One region of the Streptomyces sp. MAR4 CNX-425 genome, then DNA from elsewhere that is predicted to be linked to it. Evidence: riboswitches for the same ligand, from Rfam matches in the RefSeq annotation. Region 1 holds a riboswitch; the other holds the start of a gene.
What was found. Region 1 has a riboswitch for glycine ahead of gcvP (aminomethyl-transferring glycine dehydrogenase). Riboswitches for the same ligand answer to the same signal wherever they lie in the genome.
Positions count from the first base shown of each region.

Region 2: it holds a riboswitch for glycine, as region 1 does, so the genes downstream of both, gcvT (glycine cleavage system aminomethyltransferase GcvT) here and gcvP (aminomethyl-transferring glycine dehydrogenase) in region 1, are expected to answer to the same signal.

Region 1 is NZ_JBMDLF010000006.1:326,006-336,891, forward strand. It holds gene ACHZ99_RS19240 (substrate-binding domain-containing protein) at 1-190, shown strand, start outside; gene ACHZ99_RS19245 (glutamate--cysteine ligase) at 233-1,726, opposite strand; gene ACHZ99_RS19250 (hypothetical protein) at 2,184-2,771, shown strand; gene ACHZ99_RS19255 (DUF5999 family protein) at 3,030-3,236, shown strand; gene gcvP (aminomethyl-transferring glycine dehydrogenase) at 3,410-6,307, opposite strand; glycine riboswitch at 6,480-6,576, opposite strand; gene ACHZ99_RS19265 (PRC-barrel domain-containing protein) at 6,730-7,131, shown strand; gene ACHZ99_RS19270 (DNA polymerase IV) at 7,132-8,502, opposite strand; gene ACHZ99_RS19275 (MerR family transcriptional regulator) at 8,588-9,193, opposite strand; gene ACHZ99_RS19280 (bifunctional nuclease family protein) at 9,352-9,825, opposite strand; gene ACHZ99_RS19285 (MerR family transcriptional regulator) at 9,879-10,610, opposite strand; gene ACHZ99_RS19290 (FHA domain-containing protein) at 10,644-10,886, opposite strand, start outside.
Region 2 is NZ_JBMDLF010000009.1:164,034-174,919, forward strand. It holds gene ACHZ99_RS24350 (AAA family ATPase) at 1-349, shown strand, start outside; gene ACHZ99_RS24355 (L-serine ammonia-lyase) at 681-2,063, opposite strand; gene glyA (serine hydroxymethyltransferase) at 2,144-3,412, opposite strand; gene gcvH (glycine cleavage system protein GcvH) at 3,544-3,921, opposite strand; gene gcvT (glycine cleavage system aminomethyltransferase GcvT) at 4,134-5,267, opposite strand; glycine riboswitch at 5,418-5,515, opposite strand; gene ACHZ99_RS24375 (AAA family ATPase) at 5,684-6,262, shown strand; gene ACHZ99_RS24380 (hypothetical protein) at 6,535-7,179, opposite strand; gene ACHZ99_RS24385 (enhanced serine sensitivity protein SseB) at 7,311-8,093, shown strand; gene ACHZ99_RS24390 (enhanced serine sensitivity protein SseB C-terminal domain-containing protein) at 8,262-9,041, shown strand; gene ACHZ99_RS24395 (ABC transporter permease) at 9,403-10,401, shown strand; gene ACHZ99_RS24400 (ABC transporter substrate-binding protein) at 10,518-10,886, shown strand, end outside.

The sequences.
Region 1 (10,886 bases):
GACGGCCGACCCGGAGCGGCCGGTGGGTCTGATCGCCATCGCCATCGGGCCGGACGCGGACGTCGAGGCGTGCGGGGAGATCGCGGCGGCGGTCGGGGGCGAGTCGTACCAGGTGACGGACCCGAAGGAGATCCACTCGGTGCTGCTGCGGGCGGTGACGGACGCCGGCGTCCGGGCGGCGCTGTCCTGAGCCGTACGGATACGGGCCCGGGCGCCGGCGCGCGCGTCCCCGTCAGTCCACCGGCCAGCGGTGCACCGGCTCCTCGGTGCGGGTCAGCTCCACGTACCGCCGGGTCATCTCCGCCAGCGCCGCGCCCCGGTCCAGCCCGCGGTCCCGCGCCCGGTGGAAGGCCGCCGCCTGCCACGACGCGCCGTTGACCCGCCGCCGGCAGCGCTCGTCGATGACGCCGAGGTAGCGGTCCCGGTCGGCGGGGTCGACGCCCCAGGCGTCCAGCCCGGCGGCGGCCATGGGCAGCAGCTCGTCCCGGACGAGCTTGACCGCCGGCACCCTGGCCACCCCGCCGAGCCGCCGCCGGCCCGGCCACACCAGGGTCGCGTCGATGCCATCGCGGCAGGCGGCGGCGAAGTTCGCCGCGGCGCCGTCGAAGGGCAGCCGGCCCCACACCGGGCGCTGCTCGTCGGCGAGGGAGCGGACCAGCCCGTAGTAGAACGCGGCGTTGGCGACGACGTCGGTGACGGTCGGCCCGGCGGGCAGCACCCGGTTCTCCACGCGCAGGTGCGGCACGCCGCCGGCGGTGTCGTACACCGGCCGGTTCCAGCGGTAGACGGTGCCGTTGTGCAGCACCAGCTCGGGTAGCTCCGGCACCCCGCCCTCGTCCAGCACGCGCAGCGGCTCCTCCGGCGAGCAGAGCGGCAGCAGCGCGGGGAAGTAGCGGATGTTCTCCTCGAACAGCTCCAGCGGCTCGGTGACCCAGCGCTCGCCGAACCACGCGCGCGGGCGCACGCCCTGGGCCCGCAGCTCCGGCGGCCGGGTGTCGGTGGCCTGGAGGAACAGCTCGGGCCGCGACTCGCTCAGCAGCTCGCGGCCGAAGACGAACGGGGCGTTGGCGCCGAGCGCGACCTGCACGGCCGCCGTCGCCTGGGAGGCGTTCCAGACGTCCGCGAACCGCCCGGGGGTGACCTGCAGGTGCAGCTGCACCGAGGTGCAGGCGGCCTCGGGGGCGATGGAGCCGGTGGCGTACGTCAGCTCCTCCACCCCGCGGATGTCGAGCCGGATCTCCTCGCCGCGGGCGGCGAGGATCTGCTCGTTGAGCCGGTGGTAGCGGTCCACCTCGGAGAGGTTGGCGGACACCAGGTCCGCGCCGGTCAGCGTCGGCAGGATGCCGATCATCACGATGCCGGCGTCCACCTCGCGCGCCTGCCGGTCGGCGTACCACAGCCCGGTGCGCAGCTCCTCGGCGAGCTGGTCGAGCACCCGGCCGGCGAGCCGGTGGGGCGCGATGTTCACCTCCAGGTTGAACTGGGCCAGCTCGGTCTGGAAATCGGGGCTGGCGATACGCTCCAGCACCTCCGAGTTCATCATGCGCGGCATGCCGTCCGGACCCACGAGATTCAGTTCGATCTCCAGCCCCATCAGATTCTGCGGGCGGTCGAATCTCTTCTCCTCCAGCAGTCGCTCCAGCCCCGCGAGACACTCGCGGAGCCGCTGCCGATAGCGGTGACGGTCGGACAGGTCGAACCCGCCGGCCACGACCTTCTCGCCCATCGAGGCTCCTCCTCGGCTCGGCTGCCTGGGATGATGCCCAGGCGCGGGGATCCCTAACGCCCGGTACCGCCGTTCGTCGGCTACGCTGGCGGCCCGCGCGGTGCGGAGTCGTTCCGATCGCACACCGCCGGAGGCGCGCCGCGCCGCTCGCCGATTGGTCGCAATCACCGACGAGATCCGGCCGACCCCGGGCGACGGGTGTCGCCGCACCGGTCAGGTATTTCCCGCGGATCTTCCGCAAAAGGCCAGAGAGAATCCGGCCGATAATCCCCTTGTGGATTTCACCCGAGCAGCCAGGCGGAAGGGCTCCCACCGGTAGTCGTATAAAATTCGCGAACGAGGCAGAGAGTTGGCGCCCTCGCACGGATGCGGTCCCCTCTGACCCCGCTAGCAGACAGCGCCGTCCGCATCTTGCTCCCCGCTCTGCTCCACGTCTGTCGAAGGTAGGCGACCCCTTATGCCGCTCAGCGTCCTTACGCCCCCCTCCCCGGCTCTGCGCAGCGTGCGCGCCGCGCTGAAGTCCCCGACGGCGGTGCGCGGGTTCCGTACGCTCACGCCGACGTCGGGCGCCGGCCCGGCGGGCGTCACGGACCCGCTGCCGGTACACGTCCTGGACGGCGTCGGCCCCGGGGACGGCCCGCCGCGGGCCGCGCTCGGCGGCTGGCGGTTCCACCTCGCCGCCGAGGGCCGGGTGGTCGCCGCCGCGGAGGCCCGGATCACCCCGGACGGCTGGGCGTTCTCGCACTTCTCCGAGGGCCCGTACGTCGCCTCCGCCCAACGCGCCCTGCGCCAGGCCGAGTCGCTCCCCGCCGTGCTGCAACCGCGCCTGCTGTCCGTGCCGGAGCTGTACATGGTCACGCTCTGGCTGCGCCCCGACGCCGGCGCCGCGGCCGAGCCGGACGGGATCGACCCGGCGGATCTGCTGGTGCCGCTGGCGCCCGCGCCCCCCGGCATCCGCGCCCACCGCGCGCACCGCGCCGGCGACCTGCTGCCCGCGCTGCGCGACCGGCTGGCGGCGGCGCGGCTCCTCGGCTCCTCCGCCTGATCACGGCGAGGTCACGGTCTGATCACCGCTGTGGACTAGTCCACTCCCGGGGGGCGCGCCCCCCGAAAGGATGGTCTGGCGCCGGGCAACCGCCCGCGAGGGTGATGCGTCTTCTGCCCCGGGAGACCACCTGCCGGTAAATCCCTGCGGATTGAGCCTCGCGGGGGAACACTGGTTGCGGAACGAGTCGACACGGGGGCGGCGATGACATCTGCAGACCGCAGGACCGAGACCCAGAACCAGCGAGAGTACCCAGCCATGTGCCAGCACCAGCCACCCTGCCCGACCGCCCAGTCCACCGACCGGGAGGCGGCGCGCCCGGTGGCGCACCATCCGGAGCAGGGCTGGAGCCTGCTCTGCAACGGCGTTCTGCTGTTCGAGGACACCGGCGAACTGCTGCCCGACGGCCGGATCATCGCGCCGCACCGGCCGCCGAACGCCGACGACGTGACCGCGGCGGCCTGACCGGCGCACCCGGCCCGGACCGGCCCGGGTGCGTGACCGACCCGGGCGCGTGACCGGCCCGGCGGACTCCGCCGGCGCACACCGGCGGGGTCCCCGCACTCCGGCACGCGCCCCGCACGCCACCCGGCCCGGCGCGGGCGCCGGACCGGGCGCGGTACGCACGCGGCCGCACGTCAGGCGTCGTATTCGTCCAGCGGGGGGCAGGAGCAGACCAGGTTGCGGTCGCCGTAGGCGCCGTCGATCCGGCGCACCGGCGGCCAGTACTTGTCCGCGGGCGTGACCCCGGCCGGGAAGACCGCCTCGTCCCGCCCGTACGGGTGCGGCCACTCCCCCGCCAGCTGCGCCGCGGTGTGCGGCGCGCCGACCAGCGGATTGTCGTCCTTGTCCCACTCCCCCGAACCGACCCGGTCGATCTCCCGGCGGATCGCGATCATCGCCTCGCAGAACCGGTCGAGCTCGGCCAGGTCCTCGCTCTCGGTCGGCTCGATCATCAGCGTCCCGGCCACCGGGAACGACATCGTCGGGGCGTGGAAGCCGTAGTCGATGAGCCGCTTGGCCACGTCGTCGATGGTCACCCCGGTCGCCTTGGTCAGCGGCCGGACGTCGACGATGCACTCGTGCGCGACGAGCCCGCCCGGGCCGGTGTACAGCACCGGGAAGTGCGGCTCCAGCCGCTTGGCCACGTAGTTGGCGCCGAGCACCGCGACCTGGCTCGCGCGCCGCAGGCCGCCGTCGCCCATGAGCTTCATGTACGCCCAGGAGATCGGCAGGATGCCGGCCGAGCCCCACGGCGCCGCGGAGACCGGGCCGACGCCCGTCTCCGGCCCGGCGGCGGGTTGCAGCGGGTGGTTCGGCAGGTACGGGGCGAGGTGCTCGCGGACCGCGACCGGGCCGACGCCGGGGCCGCCGCCGCCGTGCGGGATGCAGAACGTCTTGTGCAGGTTCAGATGCGAGACGTCGCCGCCGAACCGCCCGGGGCCGGCGAGGCCGACGAGCGCGTTGAGGTTGGCCCCGTCCACGTACACCTGGCCGCCGGCGGCGTGCACGGCGTCGCAGATCTCCGTGATGTGCTCCTCGAACACGCCGTGCGTGGAGGGGTAGGTGACCATGAGCACGGCCAGCTCGGCGCCGTGCTGCTCGATCTTCGCGCGCAGGTCGTCCGCGTCGACCTCGCCGTTCTCCGCGGTCTTCACGACCACGACCCGCATGCCCGCCATCACCGCGGAGGCGGCGTTCGTGCCGTGCGCGGAGGAGGGGATGAGGCAGACGGTGCGGCCCTCGTCGCCGTTGGCGCGGTGGTACGCCCGTACGGCCAGCAGGCCCGCCAGCTCGCCCTGGGAGCCGGCGTTGGGCTGGAGGGACACCTTGTCGTAGCCGGTGACGGCGGCCAGGCCCTCCTCCAGCTCGCGGATCAGGGTCAGATAGCCCTCGGCCTGGTCGGCGGGCGCGAAGGGGTGCAGACCGGCGAACTCGGGCCAGGTGACGGCCTCCATCTCGGCGGTCGCGTTGAGCTTCATCGTGCAGGAGCCGAGCGGGATCATGCCGCGGTCCAGCGCGTAGTCCCGGTCGGCGAGCGTCCGCAGGTAGCGCAGGAGGGCGGTCTCGGAGCGGTGCCGGTGGAAGACGGGGTGGGTCAGGTACTCGTCGGCGCGCAGCAGAGCGGCGGGCAGCGCGTCGGCGGTGGCCGCGTCCAGCTCCCCGACGTCCTGCCCGGGGACTCCGAACGCGTCCCAGACGACGGCCAGGTGGTCGCGGACGGTGGTCTCGTCGCAGGAGATGCCGACGTGGTCGGCGTCGGCGAGGCGGAGGTTGACGCCGGCGTTGCGGGCGCGGGCGGTGACCTCGGCGGCCCGGCCGGGGACCCGGACGGTGACCGTGTCGAAGAACGCGTCGTGCACCACGTCGGCGCCGCCGGCCCGCAGGCCCGCGGCGAGGACCGCGGCGTAGCGGTGGGTGCGCCGGGCGATGGCCGCCAGGCCGTCGGGGCCGTGGTGGACGGCGTACATCGAGGCCATCACCGCCAGCAGCACCTGCGCGGTGCAGATGTTGCTGGTGGCCTTCTCGCGGCGGATGTGCTGCTCGCGCGTCTGGAGGGCGAGCCGGTACGCCTGCGCCCCGTCCGCGTCCCTGGAGACGCCGACGAGCCGCCCGGGCAGGCTGCGCGCGAACGTCGAGCGTACGGACATGTAGCCGGCGTGCGGCCCGCCGAAGCCCATCGGGACCCCGAAGCGCTGGCTGGAGCCGACCGCGATGTCGGCGCCGAGCGCGCCGGGCGACGACAGCAGGGTGAGCGCGAGCAGGTCGGCGGCGACGGTGACGACGGCGCCCAGCTCGTGCGCCCGCCCGATGACGGGCGCGAGGTCCCGTACGACGCCGGAGGCGCCCGGGTACTGGAGCAGCACGCCGAAGACGCCGCGCTCCGCGACGTCCCCCGGGATGCCGTCGGCGAGGTCGGCGACGACGACCTCGACGCCGGCCGGCTCGGCGCGGGTGCGCAGCACCGCGACGGTCTGCGGGAGGGTCTCGGCGTCGACGAGGAAGACGCCGTCCTTGACCTTGCCGACCCGCCGGGACAGCGCCATCGCCTCGGCGGCGGCGGTGGCCTCGTCGAGCAGCGAGGCGCCGGCGGTGGGCAGCCCGGTGAGGTCGGCGACGACGGTCTGGAAGTTGAGCAGCGCCTCCAGCCGGCCCTGGGATATCTCCGGCTGGTACGGGGTGTACGCCGTGTACCAGGCGGGGTTCTCCATGACGTTGCGCAGGATGACGGGCGGCGTGTGGGTGCCGTGGTAGCCGAGGCCGATCATGGAGGTCAGCACCTCGTTGCGGGCCGCCAGGGCGCGCAGCTCGGCCAGCACCCCCGCCTCGGAGCGGGCCGCGGGGAGCGTGACGTCGCCGGTGCCCTTGATCGGGCCGGGCACGGCGGCCGCGGTCAGCTCGTCCAGCGAGCCGTAGCCGACCTGGGCGAGCATCTTGGCCCGGTCGCCCGCGTCCGGGCCGATGTGGCGCTGCTCGAAGGAGGTGCCGCGCTCCAGCGCGGCGAGCGGCGTGCGGTGGGCGTTCGTCTCAGACAAGGGGCCTCCTGGTCGCGCGGACCTTCGCGGATACCCCTGGGCCGGGCACCCGTACGGCCTCCCCCTCTGTCATCCGGACCTGAGAGCTTCACCGCCGGCCCGCTTCGGGGCGCCGGCTTGCACCGTCGGTGAGGAGGGGCCGCGTGCGGCCCGCCCTGCTTTCCAGAGTGACCTCGTCCGTGCGGTACGGGGGCCTGAGAGATTCCGGGGAGGAGTTGCTCCTTCGGCGCCTCCGGCTGGCGGGCGGAGGACTCTCCCGCACGGGGTCTGCAGCCACGGTCAGCGTACCAGCGCAGGCGCCCGCGCAGCCCGGCGCGGGCGCCGCGGCCGGTGCGCCCGCCCGGCGCCCGCCGAGTGGCCGCCGGGCACGTTGTGCCGTTACGTGGAGGCAGCGGAGCTGTACCGAGACGTCAGGAGGCGCCGTGCAGACCGACATCGACCCCCGGAGCCTGATCGGCGTGCGCGCGTACGACGGGAACGGCGAGAAGCTCGGGACCGTCGACGAGGTGTACCTCGACGACGCCACCGGAGCGCCGCAGTGGGCGGCGGTGCGCACGGGCCTGTTCCACCGCGACGCGTTCGTGCCGCTCGGGCCGAGCGAGCTGGCCGACGAGGGGCTGCGGGTGCCGTTCGACCGGGAGCTGATCAAGGACGCGCCGGGCTTCGGCGTCGGCCGGCACCTCTCCCCCGGCCAGGAGCTCCAGCTCTACCAGCACTACGGCATGGCGCTGCCCCCGGACGTCGCCAAGACCCGCCCGCAGGACCCGCAGCCCCACCAGCCGCAGGACCGCGACTTCGGCGAGGTCGCCGGGCCGGACGACTGATCACCCGCCGGGCACCAGCGGCAGCGGGTCCGCCGGCGCCAGCGCCGGGTCGTCGGCGGGGAACGTACGCACCCGCCCGGGCGCCGAGCCCGGCACCTCGAACCGCACCGTGACCCGGCCCACGCCGCTGCCCTGCACCCACCCCGGGCCGTGCTCGGCGTGGCGCACGTCCAGCCCCGGCAGCCACCGCGGCGCCGCCGGCTCCGGCTCCGCCGCGGCGGGCGGCGGGGGCGGCCCGGGCGGCGGCTGCGCCACCGGGCCGTCGGCGTCCACCGGCCCGTGCGCCACCTCCGGCGCCTGGCCGGCCTGCGCGAACAGGTCCTCCTGCGTGAAGTCCGCGAGCCCGCTCACGCCGACACCCAGCAGCCGCACCCCGGCGGCCGTCTCCACCCCGTCCAGCAGCCGCAGCGCCGCCTCGGTGACCACGGCGGGGTCGTCGGTGGGCCCGCGCAGGGTCTCGGAGCGGGTGAGGGTGGAGAAGTCGAACCGCCGGACCTTCAGGACCACCGTGCGGCCGGAGCGGCCCGCGCGGCGCAGCCGCTCCACGCACCGCCGCGCCAGCCGCTCGACCTCCGTGCGGATGCGGGTCCGGTCGGTGAGGTCGACGTCGAAGGTGTCCTCGACGGAGACGGACTTGGCGTCCCGGTCCGCGACCACCGGCCGCTCGTCCACCCCCAGCGCCATGACGTGAATCCCGGTGCCGTGCGCCCGGCCCAGCAGCCGCACCATCTCGTCCTCGCCGGCCTCGGTGACCTCCGCGACCGTGGTGATCCCGGCGCGGCGCAGCGCGTCCGCCGTCGCGGGGCCCACGCCCGGCAGCGTACGCACGCTCATGGGCCCCAGCAGCGCCCGCTCGCCGCCCGGCGGGACGACGACGAGGCCGTCCGGCTTGGCCAGCTCGGAGGCGACCTTGGCGAGCATCTTGGAGGCGGCGAGCCCGACGGACCCGGTCAGGCCGGTGACGGCGCGGATGTCCGCGCGCAGCCGCGCGGCCACGCCCCGCAGCGCGGTCTCCTCCGCGGGCGTCCCGCCGGCTTCGAGGTCGACGAACGCCTCGTCCAGGCTCAGCGGCTCCACCAGCGGTGACAGCGCGCCGAGCAGCGCCATGACCTGCCCGCTGACCTGCTGGTAGAGCCGGAAGCGGGGGATGAGGAACGCGGCGTTCGGACAGAGCCGGCGGGCCATGCCCATGGCCATTGCCGAGTGCACCCCGAAGACGCGGGCCTCGTACGACGCGGTGGCCACCACGCCGCGCGGGCCGAGGCCGCCGACGATCACGGCCTTGCCCTTCAGGCTCGGCTTGGCGGCCTGCTCGACGGCGGCGTAGAACGCGTCCATGTCCAGGTGCAGGACCGACGGCGCTCTTCTCACGCTCGAATGGTCCCTCATGGGTACGACATCGGCCCGGCGGCGGGCGTACGGGCCGGGGACGGGCGCGGCGCGTACGCCCCGGGGGTCAGCCGGCGCGGCTGCGGCGCCGGGCCAGCTCGTCGGCGGCGTTGCGCCCGACCAGCGTCTCGCCGGTGTCGACGCGCTCCGCGTGCAGCTGCGCGAGGTCCGCCTGCACGTCGCTGAAGACCACCCCGACGGCGATGCCGAAGATGCCCTGGCCGCCCTGGAGCAGCTCGACGACCTCGTGCGGGGAGGTGCACTCGTAGACCGTGGCGCCGTCGCTGATGAGCGTCATCCGGCGCAGGTCCGCGGCGTCGGCGGCGCGCAGGTGCCGGACGGCGGTCCGGATGCTCTGGAGCGAGACCCCGGCGTCCAGCAGCCGCTTCACGATCTTGAGTACGACGACGTCGCGGGCGCCGTAGAGCCGCTGGGTGCCCGAGCCGTGCGCGGGGCGGACGCCGGGCTCGACCAAGCCGGTGCGGGCCCAGTAGTCGAGCTGGCGGTAGGTGATGCCGGCCGCGGCGCACGCGGCGGGGCCCCGGTAGCCGACCTCGTCCGGATCCGCGGGGGCGGCCGGTGGCTGCCCCTGCCTCGCGGGCTCCGCGCCGTGACCGTAAAGCGGAACAGCTCCGCCCCCTCCGGCCGATCTCCCGCCGCCCGTGACCACCACGCCGACCTCCCGCTCCCTGACCTGCCTCCCGACGGTAGGCAGTCGCCCCGGGCGCGTCAACGAACGCCACACGGGGCACGCCGGGTGCTCATCACCCTACGGGTGGTTTGCCCGCGGCGCCCGTGCGGTAGGCCCGGGCGGACCACCGCGGGCGGCTGTCACTGGGGGTTCGTACCGAAGTCCTCGGGCGTGATCTGGTCGAGGAACTCGCGGAACTTCTCCACCTCGTCCTCCTGCTCGTCCGGGATCGAGATACCGGCGTCGTTGAGCACTCCTTCGCTGCCGTAGATCGGCGTGCCGGTGCGCAGGGCGAGGGCGATGGCGTCGGACGGGCGGGCGCTCACCTCGGTGCCGCCGGAGAACACCAGCTCGGCGTAGAACACGCCTTCCCGCAGGTCCGTGATCCGGACCTCGGCGAGCTCCTGGCCGACCGCGTCCAGCACGTTCTTGAACAGGTCATGGGTCAGCGGGCGCGCGGGGGTCATGCCCTGCTGCGCGAAGGCGATCGCCGTCGCCTCCCCCGGACCGATCCAGATGGGGAGGTACCGGTCGCCGCCCACTTCGCGCAGGAGAACGATCGGTTGGTTCGAGGGCATTTCCACCCGGACACCCACAACGTCGAGCTCGTTCACACAGCAACCCTAGGCCGACCCCGGCGGTTTTGGGTAGTCGAGCACGGGACCGGTCAGCCGCCGGCCACCCGCAGCGAGGACCGTACGAGGGTCGCGTGCAGCCGCGCGGACAGCTCGATCAGGCGTTCTGCCGTGGATTCCGCGTGCGCCCGCGTCTGCGGGCTGCGGTGCCGCCGCAGCGGGCCGACGACCTGTTCGACCAGGCCGGCATCGCGGTCGGCGGCGGCCTTCAGGCCACGCAGATGGCGGGCCTGGAGCCCGTAGCTGCCGAGCTCGGCGACGAGGCGGGCGACGGCGGCGGCGTCCGCGTCGTAGAGCCCGTCGGCGTCCGGGGCGACGAGGCCGAACTCCTCCCAGGACGCCAGCTCCTCCTCGCCCACGGCGGCGGTGCGCAGGAGGGTCGCGCGGTCGACGCGGGGGTCGTGGGGCGGCTCCGCGGCCGCGCCGGCGCCCGCCGGGGCGCCGGCCGCGGACTCGGCGGCCTCCGCGTCCAGCTGCTCGCGGATGACCTTCAGCGGCAGGTAGTGATCCCGCTGCAACCGCAGGATCCGGGCCAGCCGCTCAACGTCGGCCGTGCCGAACTTGCGATAGCCGCCCGGCGAGCGCTGCGGCTCCACCAGGCCCTCGGACTCCAGGAAGCGGATCTTGGAGATCGTGACCTCGGGGAACTCCTCGCGCAGCACGGCGAGGACACCCCCGATACTCAACTGCCGGTCGCGCTCCGGACGCCGGTCCGGCCGGTCCGCTGGCGGGGCGGCGGTGCCGCCTCTCGGGGTGTCGCCCATCGCTTCCGTCCCGTGGTCGTGTGCTCCCGCCGGTCAGGCGGCGTGCCGACTGGCGAAGAAGACCAGCCGGAACTTTCCGATCTGCACCTCGTCCCCGCTGGTCAGCTCGCTCTCGTCGATCCGCTCACGGTTGACGTACGTGCCGTTGAGGCTGCCGACGTCGGCGACGGAGAACCGTCCGTCCGGCATCCGGCGGAACTCCACGTGCCGCCGGGAGACCGTGACGTCGTCCAGGAAGATGTCGCTCTGCGGGTGGCGCCCGACCGTGGTCAGCTC
Region 2 (10,886 bases), on a different contig from region 1:
GCCCGGCGGGCTGCCGGGACCGGTTGGCACCACTGAGGTGGCCGACCCGGCCGCCCGTACCAAACACGAGGTCGACGTCATCGCCCTGGCCGCCGGCGAACGTCCGCAGTCACCGCGCACCCGCATCGCCCTGCTGGGCGAGGCCAAAGCGACCGCAGCGCGCCGCGGCACCGGCGACCTCCAACGCCTCGAACACATCCGCACCCTGCTCGCCGACCAGGGCCACGACATCACCGGCACCGTACTGGCCCTGTACTCCCTGCACGGCTTCTACCCCGACCTGATCGAGCTCGCCGACCACCGCGAAGACATCCTCCTCGCGGACCTGCCCACGCTGTACGGCCGGTAAGCGGGACCGGCCAAGCCCGGGCCGGCGGCCCTGCGGAAGCTCCGGCTGTGCCGGGTCGCTCTCGCGCGCGGACCGAGCGGAGGCGAGGGGACAGTCCCGGCCAGATCTCCCTGGCGACGGCAGCCCCGACTCCGACGGCGTGGTCTGCACCGCGGCGGCTCGCTGGAGGACTTCGAGGGGCGGACAACCGCGGGCCGATCTGGGATTTCTCTGGGACTCTTCAGGGACTTTCAGAGCGGTCCGGGGGCTTCCGCGGGACTTCCCGCCGGACAGGCAGGGAAGGCCCTGACCACTCTGAAAGATCTGTAGTCGCAGGTCAGGGGAGATATGATCAGCACTCCACGACGTTGACCGCGAGGCCGCCGCGGGCCGTCTCCTTGTACTTGACCTTCATGTCCGCGCCCGTCTCCTTCATCGTCTTGATCGCCTTGTCGAGCGAGACGAAGTGCTGCCCGTCCCCGCGCAGCGCCATGCGGGCCGCGGTGATCGCCTTGACCGCCGCCATGCCGTTGCGCTCGATGCACGGGATCTGCACCAGGCCGCCGATCGGGTCGCAGGTCAGGCCCAGGTTGTGCTCGATGCCGATCTCCGCGGCGTTCTCCACCTGCTCCGGGGTGCCGCCGAGGATCTCGGCGAGGCCGCCGGCGGCCATCGAGCAGGCGGAGCCGACCTCGCCCTGGCAGCCGACCTCCGCGCCGGAGATGGAGGCGTTCTCCTTGAAGAGCATGCCGATGGCGCCCGCCGTGAGGAGGAAGCGGACGGCGGTGTCGTCGTCGGCGCCGGGGACGAAGTCCGTCGCGTAGTGGAGGACCGCGGGGATGATGCCCGCCGCGCCGTTGGTGGGGGCGGTGACGACGCGGCCGCCGGCGGCGTTCTCCTCGTTGACGGCCATCGCGTAGAGGGTGACCCACTCCAGGGCGTGCGCCGCCGGGTCGCCGGCCGCGCGGAGCTGGCGGGCCTCGCCGGGGGCGCGGCGGCGGACCTTCAGGCCGCCGGGGAGGATGCCTTCGCGGGTGGTGCCGCGGGCGACGCAGTCGCGCATGACCCGCCAGATCTCCAGCAGTCCGGCGCGGATCTCCGCCTCCGTGCGCCAGGCCCGCTCGTTCTCCAGCATCAGGGAGGACAGCGACAGGCCCGTCTCCCGGGTGCGGCGCAGCATTTCGTCGGCGGTGCGGAAGGGGTACTTCAGCACGGTGTCGTCGAGTTTGATCCGGTCCTCGCCGACGGCCGCCTCGTCGACGACGAAGCCGCCGCCCACCGAGTAGTACGTCTTCGACAGCAGCGTGCCGCCGTCCGCGTCGTAGGCGGCCAGCGTCATGCCGTTGGCGTGGTACGGCAGTGAGCGGCGGCGGTGCAGGACGAGGTCGGCGCCGGCGTCGAAGGGGATCTCGTGGTCGGGTCCTATCTCGGCGCCCAGGAGGTGCAGCCGGCCGGTGGTGCGGATGCGTTCCACCTCGCCGTCGGCCCACTCGATGTCGACGGTGCGCGGCGAGTGGCCCTCCAGGCCGAGGAGTACGGCCTTGGGGGTGCCGTGGCCGTGGCCGGTGGCGCCGAGGGAGCCGAAGAGTTCGGCCCGTACGGCGGCGGTGTGGGCCAGCAGGCCCTCGTTCTTCAGCCGGCGGGCGAACATCCCGGCCGCCCGCATCGGGCCGACGGTGTGGGAGCTCGACGGGCCGATGCCGATCGAGAAGAGGTCGAAGACGGAGATTGCCACTCGGGACTCCTTTGTCCTTTCGTGGGGACGTACGCCCCGGGCGGGGGCCCGCGACGGCGGCGGGCCCCCGGACGTACGGGCTACAGGCCGGGGTACAGCGGGTGCTTCTCGGCCAGGGCGGTGACCCGGGCGGCGAGGGCGGCGGTCTTCGTCTCGTCGAAGCCCGGCTTGAGGGCCTCGGCGATGACGTCGGCGACCTCCTCGAAGTCCGCGGTGGTGAAGCCGCGGGTGGCCAGCGCCGGGGAGCCGATGCGCAGGCCGGAGGTGACCATGGGCGGGCGCGGGTCGTTCGGGACGGCGTTGCGGTTGACCGTGATGCCGATCTCGTGGAGCCGGTCCTCGGCCTGCTGGCCGTCCAGTTCGGAGTGGCGCAGGTCGACGAGGACGAGGTGGACGTCCGTACCGCCGGAGAGCACCGAGACCCCGGCCGCGCGGGTGTCGTCGCGCAGCAGCCGCTCGGCGAGGATCCGGGCGCCGTCCAGCGTGCGCCGCTGCCGCTCGCGGAACTCCTCCGACGCCGCGACCTTGAACGACACCGCCTTGGCCGCGATCACGTGCTCCAGCGGGCCGCCCTGCTGGCCGGGGAAGACCGCCGAGTTGATCTTCTTGGCGAGCGCCTGGCGGGACAGGATGACCCCGCCGCGCGGACCGCCGAGCGTCTTGTGGGTGGTGGTGGTGACGATGTCCGCGTACGGCACGGGGTTGGGGTGCAGGCCCGCGGCCACCAGCCCGGCGAAGTGCGCCATGTCGACCAGCAGCAGCGCGTCGACCTCGTCGGCGATCCGGCGGAAGCCGGCGAAGTCCAGCTGCCGCGGGTACGCCGACCAGCCGGCCACGATCAGCTTCGGCCGCCGCTCCTTGGCCAGCCGCTCGACCTCGGCCATGTCGACCAGCCCGGTCCCGGGGTCGACGTGGTAGGCGGCGACGTCGTACAGCTTGCCGGAGAAGTTGATCTTCATGCCGTGGGTCAGGTGCCCGCCGTGGGCCAGGTCCAGCCCCAGGATGGTGTCGCCGGGCTTCAGCACCGCGAACATCGCCGCCGCGTTCGCCGACGCGCCCGAGTGCGGCTGGACGTTCGCGGCCTCGGCGCCGAAGAGCGCCTTGACGCGCTCGCGGGCCAGCTCCTCGGCGACGTCGACGTGCTCGCAGCCGCCGTAGTAGCGGCGGCCGGGGTAGCCCTCGGCGTACTTGTTGGTGAGGACCGAGCCCTGCGCCTCCAGCACGGCGACCGGGGCGAAGTTCTCCGAGGCGATCATTTCGAGGGTGGACTGCTGGCGCTTGAGTTCGGCGTCCACGGCGGCGGCGACCTCGGGGTCGACCTCGTGGAGCGAGCCGTTCAGAAGGGACATGGAACCTTCCGTGGGAAAGGGCGGACGCGGGCGGCAGGCGGTACGGACGCGCGCGGCAGGCGTACGGACGCGGGCGGACGACTGGCGGACGGCTGGCGGACGGGCGGGCGGCGGGCTGCCGGCGCGCGGGCTCAGCCCGCGGCGAACGCGGTGTACTCGTCGGCGGACATCAGGTCGCCGGCCTCGCCCGCGACCCGGACCTTGAACAGCCAGCCGTCGTCGAACGGCCCGGAGTTCACCAGTGCCGGGTCGGACACGACGGCCTCGTTGGCGGCGGTGACCTCCCCGGAGACGGGTGCGTAGAGGTCGGAGACGGACTTCGTCGACTCCAGCTCGCCGCAGGGCTCGCCCGCGGTGACCGTGTCGCCGACCTCGGGGAGCTGGACGAAGACGACGTCGCCGAGCGCGTCCGCGGCGTGGGCGGTGATGCCGACGGTGGCGACGCCGTCGTCGCCGGCCGCGACCCACTCGTGTTCCTTGCTGTAGCGCAGGTTCTCTGGGTTGCTCATGAGGCGATTCTCCAGGATCGGGAGGTGGGCGGCGGGAAGGGGCGCCGCTGTCAGCGGGGCCGCCTACCCTGGGGCGGGAGTGCGGGGGTTCATCGGGGTTCGTCGGGGTTGTGCCCGGGGAGGGCTGTCGGGTTGTGCCGGCGGGTCTGGTTCGCGGGGTGCCGGAACGGTTCCGCGGGGTGCCGGAACGGGTCTGCGGGGTGCCGGAAGGGTCAGGGGCGCTTGTAGAACGGCAGGGCGACGACCTCGTACGGCTCGTGGCTGCCGCGGATGTCGACGCCCACGCCGGTGGCGGCCGACGGACCCGGCGCGGCGTGCGCGGGGTCGACGTACGCCATGGCGATCGGCTTGCCCAGGGTGGGGGAGGGGGCGCCGGAGGTGACCTCGCCGATCCGGTGGCCGCCGGCCACCACCGCGTACCCCGCCCGCGGCACCCGCCGGCCCTCGGCGACCAGGCCGACCAGCACCCGCGGCGGCTCGGCCGCGGCGCGCTCGGCGGCCCGCGCGAGGGCCTCGCGGCCGACGAAGTCGCCGGGCTTGTCGAGCTTGACGACCCGGCCGAGGCCGGCGTCGAAGGGGGTGAGCGCGGTGCTCAGCTCGTGCCCGTACAGCGGCATGCCGGCCTCCAGCCGCAGGGTGTCGCGGCAGGAGAGCCCGCACGGCACCAGGCCGTCGTCCTGCCCGGCGGCGGTCAGCGCCTCCCACACGGCGACGGCGTCCGCGGGGCGTACGAACAGCTCGAAGCCGTCCTCGCCGGTGTAGCCGGTACGGGCGACGAGCGCCTCGGCGCCGGCGACGGTGCCGGGGAGCCCGGCGTAGTACTTGAGCCCGTCCAGGTCCGCGTCGGTGACCCGGCCCAGGACGCCGGCCGCCGCCGGGCCCTGCACGGCGATCAGGGCGTACGCGTCCCGGTCGTCCCGTACCACCGCGCCCGGGAAGCCGGCGGCCCGCTCGACGAGCGCGTCCAGGACGGTCTGCGCGTTGGCGGCGTTCGCGACGATCATGTACTGCTCGTCGGCGAGCCGGTAGACGATCAGGTCGTCGAGGATGCCGCCGTCCTCGCGGCAGATCATCGTGTACCGGGCGCGGCCGGGGCGTACCGCCGAGAGCCGGCCCACCAGCGCGTAGTCCAGCAGCACGGCGGCCCCGGGGCCGGAGACGGTGATCTCGCCCATGTGGGAGAGGTCGAAGAGGCCGGCGCGGGTGCGCACCGCGACGTGCTCCTCGCGCTCGCTGCCGTAGCGCAGCGGCATCTCCCAGCCGGCGAAGTCGGTCATGGTGGCGCCGAGCGCGCGGTGCGTGGCGTCGAGCGCGGTGCGGCGCGGTGCAGGGCTCTCAGTGGTCATCGTCAGGCTCCCGGACAGGGGGTGGTCGTGTCCTCCCCATCTGTCATCGGAACCTGAGAGGTTCGCCACGATCCCGCGGGAGCGTGGCTTGCACCTTGGGTGGGGCGGCGCCGGCACTGCGGCCGGGCACGGCCCGCTTTTCAGATCTGCCTCGCCCGCGCGGTGACGGGGCCTGAGAGATTCAAGGGAGGACTTGCTCCTTCGGCGCCCGGTGCGGTGAGGCACCGGGACTCTCCCGCGCGGGTTCGAACGGCCGGTATGGAGTTGGCCGGCCCATCATTGCACGCGGCCGGGGATCGCGGGACGGCGCGAGGAACTGGGAGACCGTCTTCCGTTGCGCCGGACGCGTCCTTGTCGGGGCCCGCCGGGGTTGCCAGGCTGGTGGCGGGCAGCGGTGGGCGGGCGCGGGAGGCGGCGTGACGGTGGAGCAGGCGGCCTCCCGGGAACGGCTCCGATATCCGGCGGGCGACATCGTCGTGATCTCCGGGCTGCCGGGGAGCGGCAAGAGCACCCTGATGCGGCGGACGGAGCCGCGGGCGGAGGTGGTGCTGATCGACTCGCAGTACGTACGCGAACGCTGGGCGCGCCGGCTGGGGCGGCGGCTGCCGTACGGGCTGTACCGGCCGCTGGTGCGCGTCGACCACTACGCGCGGCTGTGGCTCGCGGTACGCGCCGGCGGCAGCCTCGTCGTGCACGACTGCGGCACGCTGCCGTGGGTGCGGTGGTGGCTGACCGGACAGGCCCGGCGGTACGGGCGCGGGCTGCACGTGGTGGTGCTGGACATACCGGCCGAGGTGGCGCGGGAGCGGCAGGAGGCGCGCGGGCGCGCGGTGTCGCGGTACGCCTTCGCCCGGCACCGGTGGGCGCACCGGCGGCTGCTGGACGCGGCGGGCGACGGGGGGCTGGCGGCGAGGTGCGCGTCGGTGCTGGTGCTGGACGGGGCGGCGGCGGGGACGCTGCGGGGGATCAGCTTCGGCCGGGGGCACGGCGGGTGAGTGCACGCCGGATGAGCGCACGCCGGGTGAGGGCACGGCGGGCAGCGCACGCCCGCTGAGGTGAGGGCGCGCGCGGAGCGGTGCGCGCCGGGGCGGTCCGCGCGCGGAACCGGTGGAGGCGGGCCCGGGCGCGCCGGCGGCGCCGCGGTTCCGTGGTCCGCCCGCGGGCGTGCGCCCGGTCCGGCAGCCGGCGGCTCCGGCGCGCGCCCGCCCGGCGTGCCACCCGGCGCCGGACCACTCCCGGCCCGGCCAGCCGCCCGGGGCCCCACCGCCTACGCGCCCGTCCCCGCCGGCAGCTCCGGCGGCTCCGCCGCGTTCGCCGCCGCGGCCCCGGGCGGCTGCCCCGCCGGCACCAGCCCGCTGGCCGCCGCCGCCGACAGCACCCGCACCAGCGCCGCCACGGCCACCGACGCCCGCTCGTCCACCGCCGTCCGGTCGCCCGCCTCCCCGGCCCGTACCAGACCGGCCAGCTCCGTCCGCAGCGACGCGACCGCCTCGGCCAGCGCGGTCGTCTCCCGCGCCTTCATCGACTTGACCCGGCCCCGGGTCTTCGCCGCCGCGCCCACCGCGTCCAGGGGCGACCGGTAGTCGGGCAGCGTGCGCGGATGGAGGCGGCCGCCGTCGGCGACGGCCCGCTGGATCCGCTCGACGGCCCGCGCGGTGGTGTCGGTGAGCCGGCCCAGCTCCGCCAGCAGCCGCAGCGTCGAGGCGTCGACGTCCGCGGCGGCCGGGGCCGCGGCGCCCGCCGCGGCGGCGCTCCGGCCGCCCCCGGGGGCGGCCTGGGGCCCGGTGAGCCCGGCGGGCCCGGCGGCCACGGGTCCGGCCGTGCCGAGCACGAGCGCGCCGCCGGCGACGGCGGAGACGACGGTGGCGGCCAGGCCGCCCGTTCGGTTCGTACGCGTGGCGTTCGTACGCATGGCAGAGGGGCTCCCTGATCCGGGGTCGGGTGGGTGCGAGGGCTCCACCGTGTGCAGGTACGGGCTTCGCCCGCGAACGCTCGCAGCCGTTAGGGTGCCGACGTTCATCCCCCGACAGTTGGCTGGTCCCGATGAGCTTCGACTACCGCTCCCCGCAGCCCCCCGCCACCGGCGGCTTCCCCGGCAACGAGCTGGAGGAGGTGCTCGCCGCCTCCCTCGGCAACCCGCAGGCGGCCCCGCGGCTGCTGGAGGTGCTGGGCCGCAGCAGCCTGTGGGTGCCACTGCCCGAGGGCGGCGGCCCGGACAGCGTGTCGCTGAACGTGCCGACGACCGACATCGGCGGCGCGCCGTACGTGCCGGTGTTCTCCTCGCAGGAGGAGTTCCTGCGGGTGGCCGGGTCGCACCTGTCGTTCACCGTCGCGCCCGCCCGCGAGTTCGCCCGCGGGCTGCCGCCGCAGCTCGGCATCGCGGTCAACCCGGGCGGCACGGTCGGCGTGCCGCTGCCGCCGGCGGCGGTGGCTGAGTTGTGCCGCGACCGCCGGGAACGGGGGGCGCCGCGGCTGCCGGGGGAGGCGCGGGGCGGCCGGGTGCGGCTGTTCACGCCGGACTGGCAGGACGACCCGGTGGACTTCCTGGCCGTCGCCCGGGAGGAGTTCGAGCGGATCGGGGTGGTGCGCAGCGCGCGCCGGGGGCTGGCGAGCGTGGAGGGCGGCCGCGAGCAGCTCTACATCGGGGTCGAGCTGCTGGACACGTACGACGAGAGCCGGCAGGCGACGGTGGAGGCGCTGGGCCGGGCGCTGGGGGCGCGGCCGGTGCCGTGGAAGGTGCAGCTGGTGTTCCTCGACGCCGCCGTGGACCCGGTGATCACCTGGATGCGGGCCAAGGTCGAGCCGTTCTACATCCGGGTCGGGTGACACAGGCAGGCTCTAAGCTGGTTTGATGACCTTCGGGCGGACACGCGTACGCGCCCGCCCGGGGGCGGCGGTGGCGGCGGACGGGACGAAGGGTTGGGGCCGAGGGTGAACGGGGGCGCGAGCGGGAGCGCGGCGCCGGGAGCGGGTGTGGACCAACTGGTCCGCCAGATGGCTCCCGGCAGGTACGACGCGTACGAGGCGCTGCTCGCCGCGCTGGCCGCCGGGCAGGTGTGGATGCTGCTCTGGCAGGGCCGCCCGGACTCGCCCGACGCGCAGTACGGCAGCATGCAGGTCGACGGCCACGCCTACGCGCCCTGCTTCAGCTCCGACCGCGAGCTGGCCGCCAGCGGCTGGACCGGCGCGCACGAGCCCGTCGCCGGCGCCGAGATCGCCGCCGCGCTCTACCCCGACCGCTGGGGCCTGTGGCTCGACCCGCACGCCGCCGGCGGCGGCGTCGGCGTCCCCTGGCTCGACCTGCGCCGGCTGGCCACCGGCCTGGACCGGCTGCCCGCGGGCCCGCTGCGGATCTCCGAGCCGGTCGTGGACGTAGCGCAGTTCTACGCCCTGCTGGGCCAGACCGCCCACCGCACCCCCGCGGTGCGCACGCTCTGCCGCGCCTGGGTGCAGCCGGCCCTCGGCGAGCCGTACCTGGCCATCGGCATCGACCTCTACGACACCGGCCCCCAGTCCGTCGCCGCGGCGCAGGCGATGATGCAGGAGTCGGTGGCCGCCGTGCCCCCGGGCCTGGCGGTCTCCACGGTGGCGCTGGCCGACGACCACGAGCCGGTGGCGATGTGGATGCGGGCCAACGCCCGGCCGTTCTTCGACCGCGGCGCCCACGGCGGCGGCCCGGCCGCCCCGCCGGCCGGTTACGGGTACCCGCCGCCGCACCCCGCGGGCGGCGCCCACCAGTCCGGCTGGCAGCCCGGGCCCGCCCCCGGGTTCTGAGAACCGGGCCGAAAGCCCTCGGCGAACCCGGTTCCGGGACCCCGCCCGTTATGTCCGCGCATATCCCGCTATCCGGGCGGGGAAGATCCGCTCAGCGGCGGTGTGATGTCCGGATAACGGTATCCACTGCATCGCATCACGTTTGCGCATCCATTCCCCTCGGGGGCTGGCGAGTGATCCCGAGCGCGTTGAAGACTCCCCCCGTCAGGAGGCTGTCGTTCCCCTGTGCGACGACAGACATTCATGATCACGCACTACGGCACCGACAGCACCACGGCATGACTTGCACCAGCGAAGCGAATGAGCCGCTACCGCGGCGGACGACGGCGGGACGCCGCCGCTCGAGAGGGGTCCCCACAACATGACGGCACCTATCGAGACAGCCGGCGCCGCCGAGGCGGCGCCGGAAGCTCTCGTCGAGGGCGTGGACAAGAGCCGGATCGAGGGCCGTTCACTCGGCCGCATCGCCTGGATGCGGCTCAAGCGCGACCGCATCGCCATGGCCGGCGGCATCGTCGTGGTGTTCCTCATCCTGACCGCCGCGCTCTCCCGCCCGATCCAGGCGATCCTCGGTCTCGACCCCAACAAGCTGAACCAGGACCTCGTCGACCCCTCGCTGGCCACGCCGTACGGCTCGTTCGGCGGCATGAGCTGGGATCACCCGCTGGGCGTGGAGCCGAAGCTGGGCCGCGACATCGCCACCCGGATCCTGGAGGGCTCCTGGGTCTCGCTGCTCGTGGCCTTCGGCGCCACCATGGTCGCGGTCGTTCTCGGCACCGTTCTCGGCGTCATCGCCGGCTACTACGGCAAGTGGGCCGACACGATCATCAGCCGGACCATGGACACGTTCCTGGCCTTCCCGGTGCTGCTCTTCGCCATCTCCATCTCCGCCGCACTCCAGGGCGGCGCGTTCGGGCTGAAGGGGCTGGAGCTGCACATCGGGGTGCTGATCTTCGTCATCGGCTTCTTCAGCTGGCCGTATATCGGCCGCATCGTCCGGGGCCAGACGATCAGCCTGCGCGAACGCGAGTTCGTCGAAGCGGCCAAGAGCCTGGGCGCGCGCGGCCCCTTCATCCTCTTCCGGGAGCTGCTGCCGAACCTGGTGGGGCCGATTCTCGTCTACTCCACGCTGCTGATTCCGACCAACATCCTGTTCGAGGCGGCGCTGAGCTTCCTCGGCGTGGGTATCCAGCCGCCGCAGGCCTCCTGGGGCGGCATGCTGAGCAGCGCGATCGACTACTACCAGGTCGACCCGATGTTCATGGTCGTGCCGGGCGTGGCGATCTTCCTCTCCGTGCTGGCCTTCAACCTCTTGGGCGACGGGCTCAGGGACGCACTCGATCCCAAGGGCCGCCGATGACGCCGATGACCCCAAGAAGCAGTCTGGGCGCGGCACCCGCCGTACCCGCTCTCGTCCCATCACTCCGAACCAGGGGGCAACGCCTCACCATGAAACTCAGGTCGAAATCAGCCGCCATGCTCGCGGTTGCCGTCTCGGTCGCGCTGACCGTCTCCGCCTGCGGCGGTGGCGGCAACGACGACGACGAGGGCGACGAGGGCGGCGGCGCGGCCGCGAACGCGGCGATCGAGAAGGTTCTCAACCCGTCCGACAAGAAGGGCGGCACCCTCGTCTACGAGTCGGCCGACGTGCCGGACTCGATGGACCCGGGCAACACGTACTACGGCTACATGTGGAACTTCAGCCGGCTGTACGCGCGCTCCCTCATGACCTACGCCCCCGGCCCGGGCGCGCAGGCCGCGGAGCCGGTGCCGGACCTCGCCACGGCCCCGGGCGAGTCGAGCAACGGCGGCAAGACCTGGACGTACAAGATCAAGAAGGGCGTC